Regions from separate parts of the Pararhizobium sp. LjRoot238 genome, predicted to be linked through region 2. Evidence: riboswitches for the same ligand, from Rfam matches in the RefSeq annotation. Region 2 holds a riboswitch; each other region holds the start of a gene.
What was found. A riboswitch is a leader RNA that binds a small molecule or an ion and turns the genes downstream of it on or off. The one in region 2 is predicted to bind cobalamin.
Positions count from the first base shown of each region.

Region 1: another riboswitch for cobalamin. It lies ahead of ACSQ3F_RS28450 (ABC transporter substrate-binding protein); the one in region 2 lies ahead of cobU (bifunctional adenosylcobinamide kinase/adenosylcobinamide-phosphate guanylyltransferase).
Region 3: another riboswitch for cobalamin. It lies ahead of ACSQ3F_RS01495 (aromatic ring-hydroxylating oxygenase subunit alpha); the one in region 2 lies ahead of cobU (bifunctional adenosylcobinamide kinase/adenosylcobinamide-phosphate guanylyltransferase).

Region 1 is NZ_CAXUPP020000005.1:151,678-154,944, reverse strand. Features, by position in the region: gene ACSQ3F_RS28460 (multidrug effflux MFS transporter) at 1-434, shown strand, start outside; gene ACSQ3F_RS28455 (SDR family NAD(P)-dependent oxidoreductase) at 590-1,384, shown strand; cobalamin riboswitch at 1,464-1,705, shown strand; gene ACSQ3F_RS28450 (ABC transporter substrate-binding protein) at 1,741-2,799, shown strand; gene ACSQ3F_RS28445 (FecCD family ABC transporter permease) at 2,892-3,267, shown strand, end outside.
Region 2 is NZ_CAXUPP020000001.1:3,133,483-3,136,749, reverse strand. Features, by position in the region: gene cobW (cobalamin biosynthesis protein CobW) at 1-631, opposite strand, end outside; gene cobU (bifunctional adenosylcobinamide kinase/adenosylcobinamide-phosphate guanylyltransferase) at 635-1,159, opposite strand; cobalamin riboswitch at 1,302-1,673, opposite strand; gene ACSQ3F_RS15215 (cobyric acid synthase) at 1,722-3,176, opposite strand.
Region 3 is NZ_CAXUPP020000001.1:275,626-278,892, forward strand. Features, by position in the region: gene ACSQ3F_RS01490 (2Fe-2S iron-sulfur cluster-binding protein) at 1-447, opposite strand, end outside; gene ACSQ3F_RS01495 (aromatic ring-hydroxylating oxygenase subunit alpha) at 449-1,693, opposite strand; cobalamin riboswitch at 1,812-2,009, opposite strand; gene ACSQ3F_RS01500 (DUF6656 family protein) at 2,365-2,967, shown strand; gene ACSQ3F_RS01505 (diguanylate cyclase domain-containing protein) at 2,986-3,267, opposite strand, start outside.

The DNA.
Region 1 (3,267 bases), on a different contig from region 2:
TGTCGTTCTTCGGCGTATCGCAGGCGACCGGCTGGTTCGGCGAGCGCTTCGGCCTCGTGCGCGTCATGCGTGTCGCCGTCACCGCTTTCGCGCTGACCATGGCAACAATGGCCATCGTCATGAGCCTGGGCTTCAACCAGTTGCCCGTGTTGGCTGTTTTCCTCTTCGTCGGCTATGGCTGTCTTGGTCTTGTCATCCCGACGACGGCGGTTCTGGCGCTGGAGGATCACGGCGAGATCGCCGGCACGGCCTCGTCGCTGATGGGAACATTGCATTTCGTCACGGCCGCTGTCGCCATGGTGGTTGCGTCGGTCTTCTTCGATGGCACCGCGGTGCCGATGGCGATGGGGATAGCGCTGTGCGCCGTCGGCGCGCTGTTGCTAACCCAGGCGACGATCGGCCGCCGCCGTGCGGTGGCTGCTGCAGCCGAATAACCGCGGATCATCGATCGCGTGGAATGCCAGAGGCCCGGGCGATGTTCCGGGCCTTTTGCTGGTCGGGCGGTCGTCCGCCGAAGCTGGACAATTCCGGCCCGAGCGTTATCTCGCTTCCGGAATGAATGACGTGGACCTGAAACCGGGGGCGACGCATGGCTGGCCAGCTGAACATGTGGCAGGGGATCCGGATCCCCGATCTCGACGGAAAAGCGGTTCTGATCACCGGTGCATCGACCGGCATCGGCGCCGCGCTGGTGCGGGCGTTTTCTGTCCAGGGCGCAAGCGTCGCGATTCACTACAATGAGAGCCGCCAGGCGGCAACCGACCTGCTGGCGGAGGTCGAGGCCGCCGGCGGCACGGCGGTGCTTGTCCAGGGCGACGTATCCGCGGATGGGGTAACTGAACGGGTGGTCGAGGAGGCCGCCGGTCATTTCGGCCGGCTCGACGGGCTGATCAACAATGCCGGTGGCATGCTCGGTCGCGTCGCGACCGCCGAAATGAGCGATGCGCACTACCAGCGCGTGATGGATCTGAACGCCCGCTCGGTGCTTGCCGGGACGCGGGCCGCGCATCCCTGGCTGCGCAAACAGGGCGGCTTCATCGTCAATACGACGTCGATCGCCGCCCGCAATGGCGGCGGCAATGGCGCTATTCTCTATGCGGCGGCCAAAGGCTTCGTATCGACCATCACCCGCGGCCACGCCAAGGAATTTGTCGGCGACGGCATCCGCGTCAACGCCGTGGCGCCCGGCATCATCGCGACGCCATTCCACGAACGCTACACCAGCCCTGACATGCTCGATGCGCAACGGCGTACCGTGCCGATGGGCCGGGTCGGCTCGCCGGAGGACTGCGTCGGCGCCTATCTCTTCCTGGCATCGCCCATTTTGTCCGGCTACATCACCGGCCAGATCATCGAGGTCAATGGCGGCCAGTTGATGCCTTAACCGCACGGCGGTGCTTCAGGACTGGTCAATCGCGCGGTTGACAGCGGCACCGTTCGCCTTGACGCCGCCGCCGCGCTCGGACTACATCATTGCCGACGGTTCCCCGATGGATGACTTCGAGGGGATTAATAGGGAACACGGTGCGGAAGACCCAACAGGGACCAAGACCGTGGCTGCCCCCGCAACTGTAAGCGGATTGCCGATCGTCCTTGTGGCGCCTTTTTGAGGCACCATGCCACTGCGAGCCTCTGGTCTCGCGGGAAGGCAGACGCAAAGCACATATTCGCAAGCCAGGAGACCTGCCGTCGAAAGCAATATCCACTCACCCGGGCGGGGTTGCCCGGAAAGGAACCGTCATGATCGATTTCGACCGCCTTGCCGGGCGCTTTGTCGCCTTTTCCCGTATCCTCGCGCCGATTTCCGCAACAGTCGTTGCGTTGGGGAGCCTTTGCACACCGGCCGCGGCTGCGCCGACGCGCTATCCCCTGGAAATTGCCAATTGTGGCCAGACCGTCCGCTTCGAGAAGCCGCCGGAGAAGATTGTCTCGATCGGTCAGGGCATGACCGAAATCCTGTTCTCGCTCGGCTTGGCCGACAAGATTGCCGGGACCGCCGTCTGGGTCGGTCCGGTGCTGAAAGAATATGAGGCCGAAAACCGGAAGATCAAGCGTCTTGCCGACAACGATCCGAGCTTTGAATCCGTCGTCGGCGAGGCGCCGGATCTCGTCGCCGCCGAATTCGAATGGCATGTCGGGCCGCAAGGGTCGGTCGCCAAGCGCGAGCAGTTTTCAGGCCTCGGCATCAACACCTATGTTTCGCCGGCCGATTGCGTCGCCAAGGTCAACACGGATGGCGGCGATGGCGTGCGCAGGCAACTCTTCACGATGGACCTGATCTACCAGGAAATCCGTGAGTTCTCGGAAATCTTCGACATAAGGGATCGCGGCGATGCGCTGATCGCCGACCTGAAAAAGCGGGAATCCGACGCTGTCGCTTCGATCGGTGGAAAGCTCGGCGAGATTCCCGTCGTCTTCTGGTTTTCGAGCAAGGAAGTCGCGGGCGACGCCTTCATCGCCGGCAAGAACAGCGCTCCAGCCTATATCCTGAAGACGATCGGCGTCAGGAATGTCGTGACGACCGAGGAGGAATGGCCTCTGGTCGGCTGGGAAACGATCGCGGAGGCCAATCCGTCCGTCATCGTCATCGCCACCATGGACCGCCGGCGCTACGCGGCGGACGATCCGGCGGTGAAGATCGATTTCCTGGAGAAGGATCCGGTCACCAGCCAGCTGGATGCGGTCAAGAACAGGCGCTTCGTCCGGATGGATGCGCAGTCGATGAACCCGACAATCCGCACCATCGATGGCATCGAGACCCTGGCGCAAGGCATCAAGACATTCGGGTTGTCGCAGTGACACTTGCGGCTATCGGTCAACCTGTGGTGACCGGCGAAAGATGGTGGGCGCGCCTGGCGCTCGCCATCCTGACGCTTGTCGCACTCGCCTTCATGGTCAGCCTCGCCGTCTCGATCGGCGAGATCTCCATCCCGCTCACAACAACCGGCAAGGCCGTGGCCAACCGGATTTTCGGCGCGTCCTTCGAACTCAGCCGCATCCATGAGGGCATCGTCTGGGACTATCGGCTGAGCCGTGCGCTTCTTGCCGCGAGTTCCGGTGCGGCCCTTGCGCTGTCCGGCGCGATCCTGCAGGCGCTGCTGCGCAATCCGCTGGCCGAGCCTTATGTGCTCGGCATTTCCGCCGGCGCATCCACCGGGGCGGTCGCGGTCATGATCCTCGGCTTCGGCTATGGCGTCCTGACGTTGTCAGCCGGCGCTTTCATCGGCGCAATCACGGCCTTCGTTCTCGTCTCGGCACTCGCGGCAG
Region 2 (3,267 bases):
GGCTGGTGCGTGCGGCGACTTCCTTGCGCACGAAGGCGAGGCCAGTGGAATCGAGCAGGTCGGTCTTGTTGAGAACGATCAGGTCGGCGGCAGTGAGCTGGTCCTCGAACAGTTCCTCGATCGGGCTTTCGTGATCGAGATTGTCATCCTCGACGCGCAGGGCATCGACCTTGTCGTGATCATCGGCAAAGCGGCCGGCGGCAACGGCGGCACTGTCAACGACGGTGATGACGCCATCGACGGTGACTTCGCTGCGGATATCCGGCCAGTTGAAGGCGGCGATCAGCGGTTGCGGCAGCGCAAGACCGGACGTCTCGATGACGATGTGGTCCGGGCGGCTCTCGCGCTCGAGCAGCTTCGTCATGGTCGGGATGAAATCGTCGGCGACGGTGCAGCAGATGCAGCCATTGGTGAGTTCGATGATGTCGTCCTCGCTGCAGGCTTCGGCGCCGCAACCCTTCAGCACGTCGCCGTCAACGCCGAGATCGCCGAACTCGTTGATGATCAGCGCGATGCGCCGGCCATCGGCATTCTCCAGGATGTTGCGGATCATCGTCGTCTTGCCGGCGCCGAGGAAGCCGGTGATGACGGTTGCCGGGATCTTGCCGTGAGCGGCTTTTGCTGTGGTCATGGATCAACCCTTCATTTTCAGCGGCAATCCGGCCGCGATAAAATAGACTTCCGCGGACTTCTCCGCGATAAGCTGGTGCAGCCGGCCGGCATGGTCGCGGAAATCGCGCGCCATGCGGCTTTCCGGCACGATGCCGAGCCCGACCTCGTTCGAAACGAACACGAGCCGCGCCTGCGCCTGCGGCAGCCATTCTGCCAGGTTCTGAAATCCTGCCGCCAGGTCGCGATCCTCCATCATCAGATTGGTGACCCACAGGGTCAGGCAATCGATCAGGATGACGCGGCCGGGCGCGTCGATCGCTTTCAGGCAGGCGGCAAGTTCAAGCGGTTCCTCATGCGTCTGCCAGTCTGGTCCCCGCCGTTCACGATGCTCGGCAATCCTTGCCTGCATCTCCCCGTCCCACGGCCTTCCCGTCGCGACGTAATGCATGTCGAGACCCGACGTGGTGACGAGTTTTTCGGCGAACGTCGATTTACCGGAACGAGCGCCGCCAAGAACCAACACGGGTCCTGTTTTCGTCGATGTCATGAAACGATCCCAGCCTTAATGTTCGCGGGGAAATACGCAGGCGCTGAGGCGAGAAACGCAAAAATGGCCGCTGGGGGAGCGGAACGAGAAAGCCATGACAACCTCCGTGCTGGCATCGGGAGTGTCTCTCCCTGGATCGGGCACGATGCCCTTCAGGATGGCAGGTCTCCTGGCTCACGGCGTCACGAACCTCGTCAAAGGCCCGAACGGGTCCGCCTCGCCTTCCCGGAGTTTTTCGACATCACGAAGAGGTGGACGATTCGTAGAGATAGAGGCGTCCGGCCCCGGCTGATCGTGGTGCCACTCCAGTGGCTTTTCCGGTTGGACCGGCCATTCCGCGGCCGCACCACGCGGCCTGTCCGGAATACCGGTTTTCCCGGATGGCGAACCCTGACCGTTCTACAGTCGCGGGGTCGGCTGCGATAAGAATGCCCGGCTTGGGTCCATCCCTTCACATTCCCATTTACTCCCGAACCGAAACGCCGGTCCGGGAACCATCCAATGGCTGATGATTAGGCGCTCGGTCGAACCCTGTCAATTGAAAGACCGGCTGCTCGAGGCTTCACGGCATCAATGAATCGAGCCACCGCGCGTCGAGTGCCGTTTCGAGTTCGGCCGCGACATCATCGAGCGCCCGATCGACGGACTGACGATAGTTTTCGCCGCCGCCTTCGATGCCGAAACTTTTGAGAAGGGCGGCGCGATAGGCGTCGCTGGTAAACAGGCCATGCAGGTAGGTACCGCTGACCCTGCCATCCGCCGAGACGGCCCCATCGGCGCGGTGGTCAATGATCACGGCAGGACGAGCGCAGTCCGATCCAGTCGTCCGGCCCAAGTGGATTTCGTAACCCTCCAGCGCCACATCATAGACGGCCGAACGGGCATTGCTGTTGCGCACCGTCTTTTCCGGCGCCATTTCGGTTTCGACGGACAGAAGGCCCAGCCCCTCGATCTCGCGCACATTTCCCTCAATGCCGTGCGGGTCGGTAACGCGGCTTCCGAGCATCTGGTAGCCGCCGCAGATGCCGATGACGTGGCCGCCGCGCCGCACATGCGCCTGAAGATCGCGGTCCCATCCTTGAGCGCGAAAATCGGCGAGATCGGCGATCGTCGCCTTCGAGCCCGGAATGACCACCAGGCCGGCATCGACCGGGATCGGCTCTCCGGCGCGGACGAAGACGAGATCGACCTCCGGTTCGGCGGCCAGCGGGTCGAGATCGTCAAAATTGGCGATACGCGACAGGACGGGAACGGCGACCTTCAGCGCCTTGCCGCCGCCCCGCGCCAGTCTTTCCAAGACGACCGAGTCCTCGGCCGGCAGGCGCCCAGCGCTCTTCAACCAGGGAACGACGCCGAAACACGGCCAGCCGGTAAAGCGCTGAACAGCCGCGACGCCGTCATCGAAAAGCGAAACGTCGCCCCGGAACTTGTTGATGAAATAGCCACTGATCATTCGCCGGTCTTCATCGGACAGGATGGTATGGGTACCGACCAGCGATGCGATCACACCACCGCGGTCGATATCGCCGACAAGCACCACCGGAACGTTGGCGCGCGTGGCAAAGCCCATGTTGGCGATGTCGCCGGCGCGAAGATTGATCTCGGCGGGCGATCCCGCCCCTTCAACGATAACAAGATCACGCCCGGCACCGACCGTTTCGAAGCTTTCCATGACGGCGTCCATCAACTTCGGTTTCAGGGCCTGGTAGTCCCGTCCTCTCGCCTGCCCTGCCACCTTGCCCTGCACGATGATCTGGCTGCCGGTATCCGACTGGGGCTTGAGAAGGACCGGGTTCATGTGAACCGAAGATGGTACCCGCGCGGCCATCGACTGCAGCCATTGGGCACGGCCGATCTCGCCGCCATCATCCGAAACGGCAGCATTGTTGGACATGTTCTGCGGCTTGAACGGGGCAACCTTTACCCCGCGATTGCTCATGAGCCGGCACAGGCCCGCCACGAGTACCGTTTTTCCGACATCGGAGCCGGTCCCCTGAAGCATGATCGTCTTTGTCATGACGTCTCGTCTAGCATTGCCGCCGCCACAAGCAAAGCCATGTTTTGCCGTATTTTTGCCGCCTTTTCCGGCGTGGGCTCACGCGTTATTT
Region 3 (3,267 bases), 2.9 Mb from region 2:
AGCCATCCAGCGGGTCATCGACATCATCGGCGTGATGCCGGAGCCCGCCGAGATGAACAGGTATTTTTCGCCCGGATGGCGCGCGAAGGAGAAATCGCCGAGCGGGCCGAAGGCCTTCAGCTTCATGCCGGGCTTCAGGTTCTCGAACATCCAGCGCGTGCCGATGCTCGATGCCTGCGCCTTGACGGTCACGGCCACCGAGAAGGGCCGCGACGGCGTCGAAGACAGCGTGTAGGTGCGCATCACCGGATCGTCCGGCTTAACCGGCAGCTCAAGCGTGACGAACTGGCCCGGCAGGTAGCGGAACCAGCTGTCCTTGTCGGCCTTGAAGCCGAAGGTCATCACATCCGGAGCCTCGGCGGTGACGGAGATGCATTCCAGGAGATGCTGCCGGTCGTTGAACGGCAGCAATTCGTCGAAGTGCCGGAAGGATGAAGCAATCGTCATGTCAGGCAACCCGGACCAGAGGGGTGGAGGCTCCGTGCAGGCGATCCTGCATGAAGTTGACGTACCATTCGACGAACTGCATCACGCCGCCTTCATGCTCCTGCGAATAGGGGCCGGGCTGATAGGCGGGCGAGCGGATGCCGAAGGCGTTTTCCTCGACGATCTGGCGGTCCTGATCGTTGGTCTCGGTCCAGACATGCGTCAGTTCTTCAAGGTTATAGTCGACACCTTCGACGGCGTCCTTGTGCACCAACCATTTCGTCGTCACCTGGGTCAATTCAGGGCCGAGCGGCAGCACGCGGAAGGTGATGGCGTGGTCGGCCAGAATGTGGTTCCAGGTGCTCGGATAGTGGAACATCAGCAGCGTGCCGATATGGCTCTGGCTGACATCGTCGGAGAGTTGACGCTTGACGGCGCGCTTGCCGGACATCGTGTAGCTCTCGGCCTCCTGGATCAGCGGCATGCGGGCGACGCGGAACTGACCGGTCGGCGACATCCTGAACTCGCTCGGCAGGCCCTGGGCCTCGCATTTCGCCCAGTGCTCGGCGATGATCGGATCGTCCTTGGCGCCCTGCACGCCGGTCGCGGTCGGCGCTTCCGGATAGGTGCGGCAGAGCTCGGGATGGTTGGCGGCGCAGTGGTAACACTCGCGGTTGTTTTCCCAGACGAGCTTCCAGTTGCCCTTTTCGATGATCGTGCTTTCGAAGGCGACCTTGGTGTCCTTCAGGTTATGCGGCGTCACATAGGACGACACCATGTCGCGCATCGGCTGGAAATCCATCGGCTCCTCGGCGAGGCAGATGAAGATATAGCCGCCGATGGTTTCGCAATGGATGGGCTTCAGGCTGTGCTGCGCCTTGTCGAAATCCTCGCCCATCTGGCGTGCGAAGAGCAGCTTGCCGTCGAGCTCATAGGTCCACTGGTGATAGGGACAGACAAGCTTGGCCGACGAGCCCTTCTGCCCGGCACAGACGCGCGAACCGCGGTGGCGGCAGGAATTGTGAAGCGCCCGGACAGCGCCCTGGCGATCGCGGACGACGACGACCGGATAATCGCCGACCTGGACGGTGAAATAGTTGCCGGCCTTGGGGATTTCGCAGTCATGACCGATGAACAGCCAGTCCTTGTACCAGATCTGCTCCATGTCGAGCTTGTAGAGATCGGGATCGGTGTAGAAGGCCTGTTCCAGGCTGTGCCCGTCGCGGCGGGTCTTGAGTTTGCGGAGGACTTCGCTGCGGAGATCCATGTTCGTTTCCTTGTGCTCGCCACTTTTCGGTTGAGCGAGCAGGAAAGGAACCACCGCCGCGCCGGGAGTGCGCGTGGATATACTGGTTCTCCTTCCGGCTGCCCGCCGCAACCCAGACATCAATTTCACAAACAAGGCTGGTTTCCGGGCTCAGGAGCTGTCCTTTCGGACCGTCGCGGCGCCTTCCCGGATCTCTCCAGTGGCCTTTTGCCGAGGTTTCGCTCCACCACCGTTGCGGGGGCAGCGCCGGATTTCGACCGGCTTCCCAATTCTCCGCCCTCCCTATAAAGGCGGCACCTTGAGTGTCTTCATCTAATCTGCAGATCTGGCCGGACAGCCGCCGATTAGCGACATCCGGTTCCAGAATGGCGACACACGCACAGTTGCGTTTCCAGATGACCGGAGTGGCTATTTTATAAGCAGAAACAACGGAGTTTCCTGATTTTTCGGCAGATGGCGCCTTTTCCGCCACACACCGCCAAATTCTGTGCAGAGACTGTCTCTTTGCGACATATTGCGGCGCGACGGGCCGGTTGAAAGCGCAAGCCTCGCACCATGGAGGGCGGGTAATGCTTGGAAAGACTGCATTAACCCTCGCAATGTAGCTTTTCCTCATGAACGTTTCCGCCGCGGTGTGCCCCAGCACTCCGACGCAATCCTGGTGCAGGCCGATGGCAAACTTGAGATATTTCGACGCTGCTGCCGTCAAGAAACCGGTTCAATCGCCGAAGAGCGCTGTCCACACCGAATTCCTGCGCACCGGGCGCATCAACCGGCCGCAGCAATGGAGCGCCGAGGAAAAACGCTACCTAACCCATCAGGAAGTGGCCGCCCGCACCGGCCGCAGGCTCGAGGCTGCCGGCACCGTAACGCACGAACGCATCAACGGCTTCCATGCCTCCATCCGCTTCCCGAAGCTGATTTTCCATCGCACGCTTTCGGGCAGCCCGCATCTCGGCTATTGCCACGTGACCGCGGCGCGGACGAAGTTCGCCAAGTTCGACGATGTCCGGTGGTCGTTCTACATCGCCAACTTCTTCTCCGACATCGGCGACGACGAGCACTTCTTCGAGAAGATCAAGATGGGCTATTCGCGAATGTATTTCGCCGTCGCGACCGAACTCGACGCGGAGGAAGGCAAGCTCACGCTCAACCGCAGCGTCCACGAAAACGGCCTCCTGTTTCGCACTCGCGATCCGAAGGAAGCCCTGAAAAACGTGCTTTTGCTCGGCGCCTGCAACGAACAGCTTCGCAAGATCATCAACAGCCTCTGACGCTTTCGCGGCAGCCGCCTATCGCTTGTAGATCAGCCAGTCCCGCCCCGCCGGCTGCTCGTCCTCTGCTCCGTGAACGACGGTATAGTCGCCGCCCTTGGCCTGTGCCTTGGCAAGCGCCTTTTCGGCAGTTCCCACAAGATCGAACGCATTGCCGGCGCTGTGCGACATGCACACGCCGACTGAAAGCGTGACGCTGCCAAGGCTGCGGCCGGTTTTCGGATGCTTGAAATGGACGCCGCGCAGGGCCGAACGCAGCAGCGCCATCAGGCGCACGACTTCGCGCTCCTCGCCCGCATT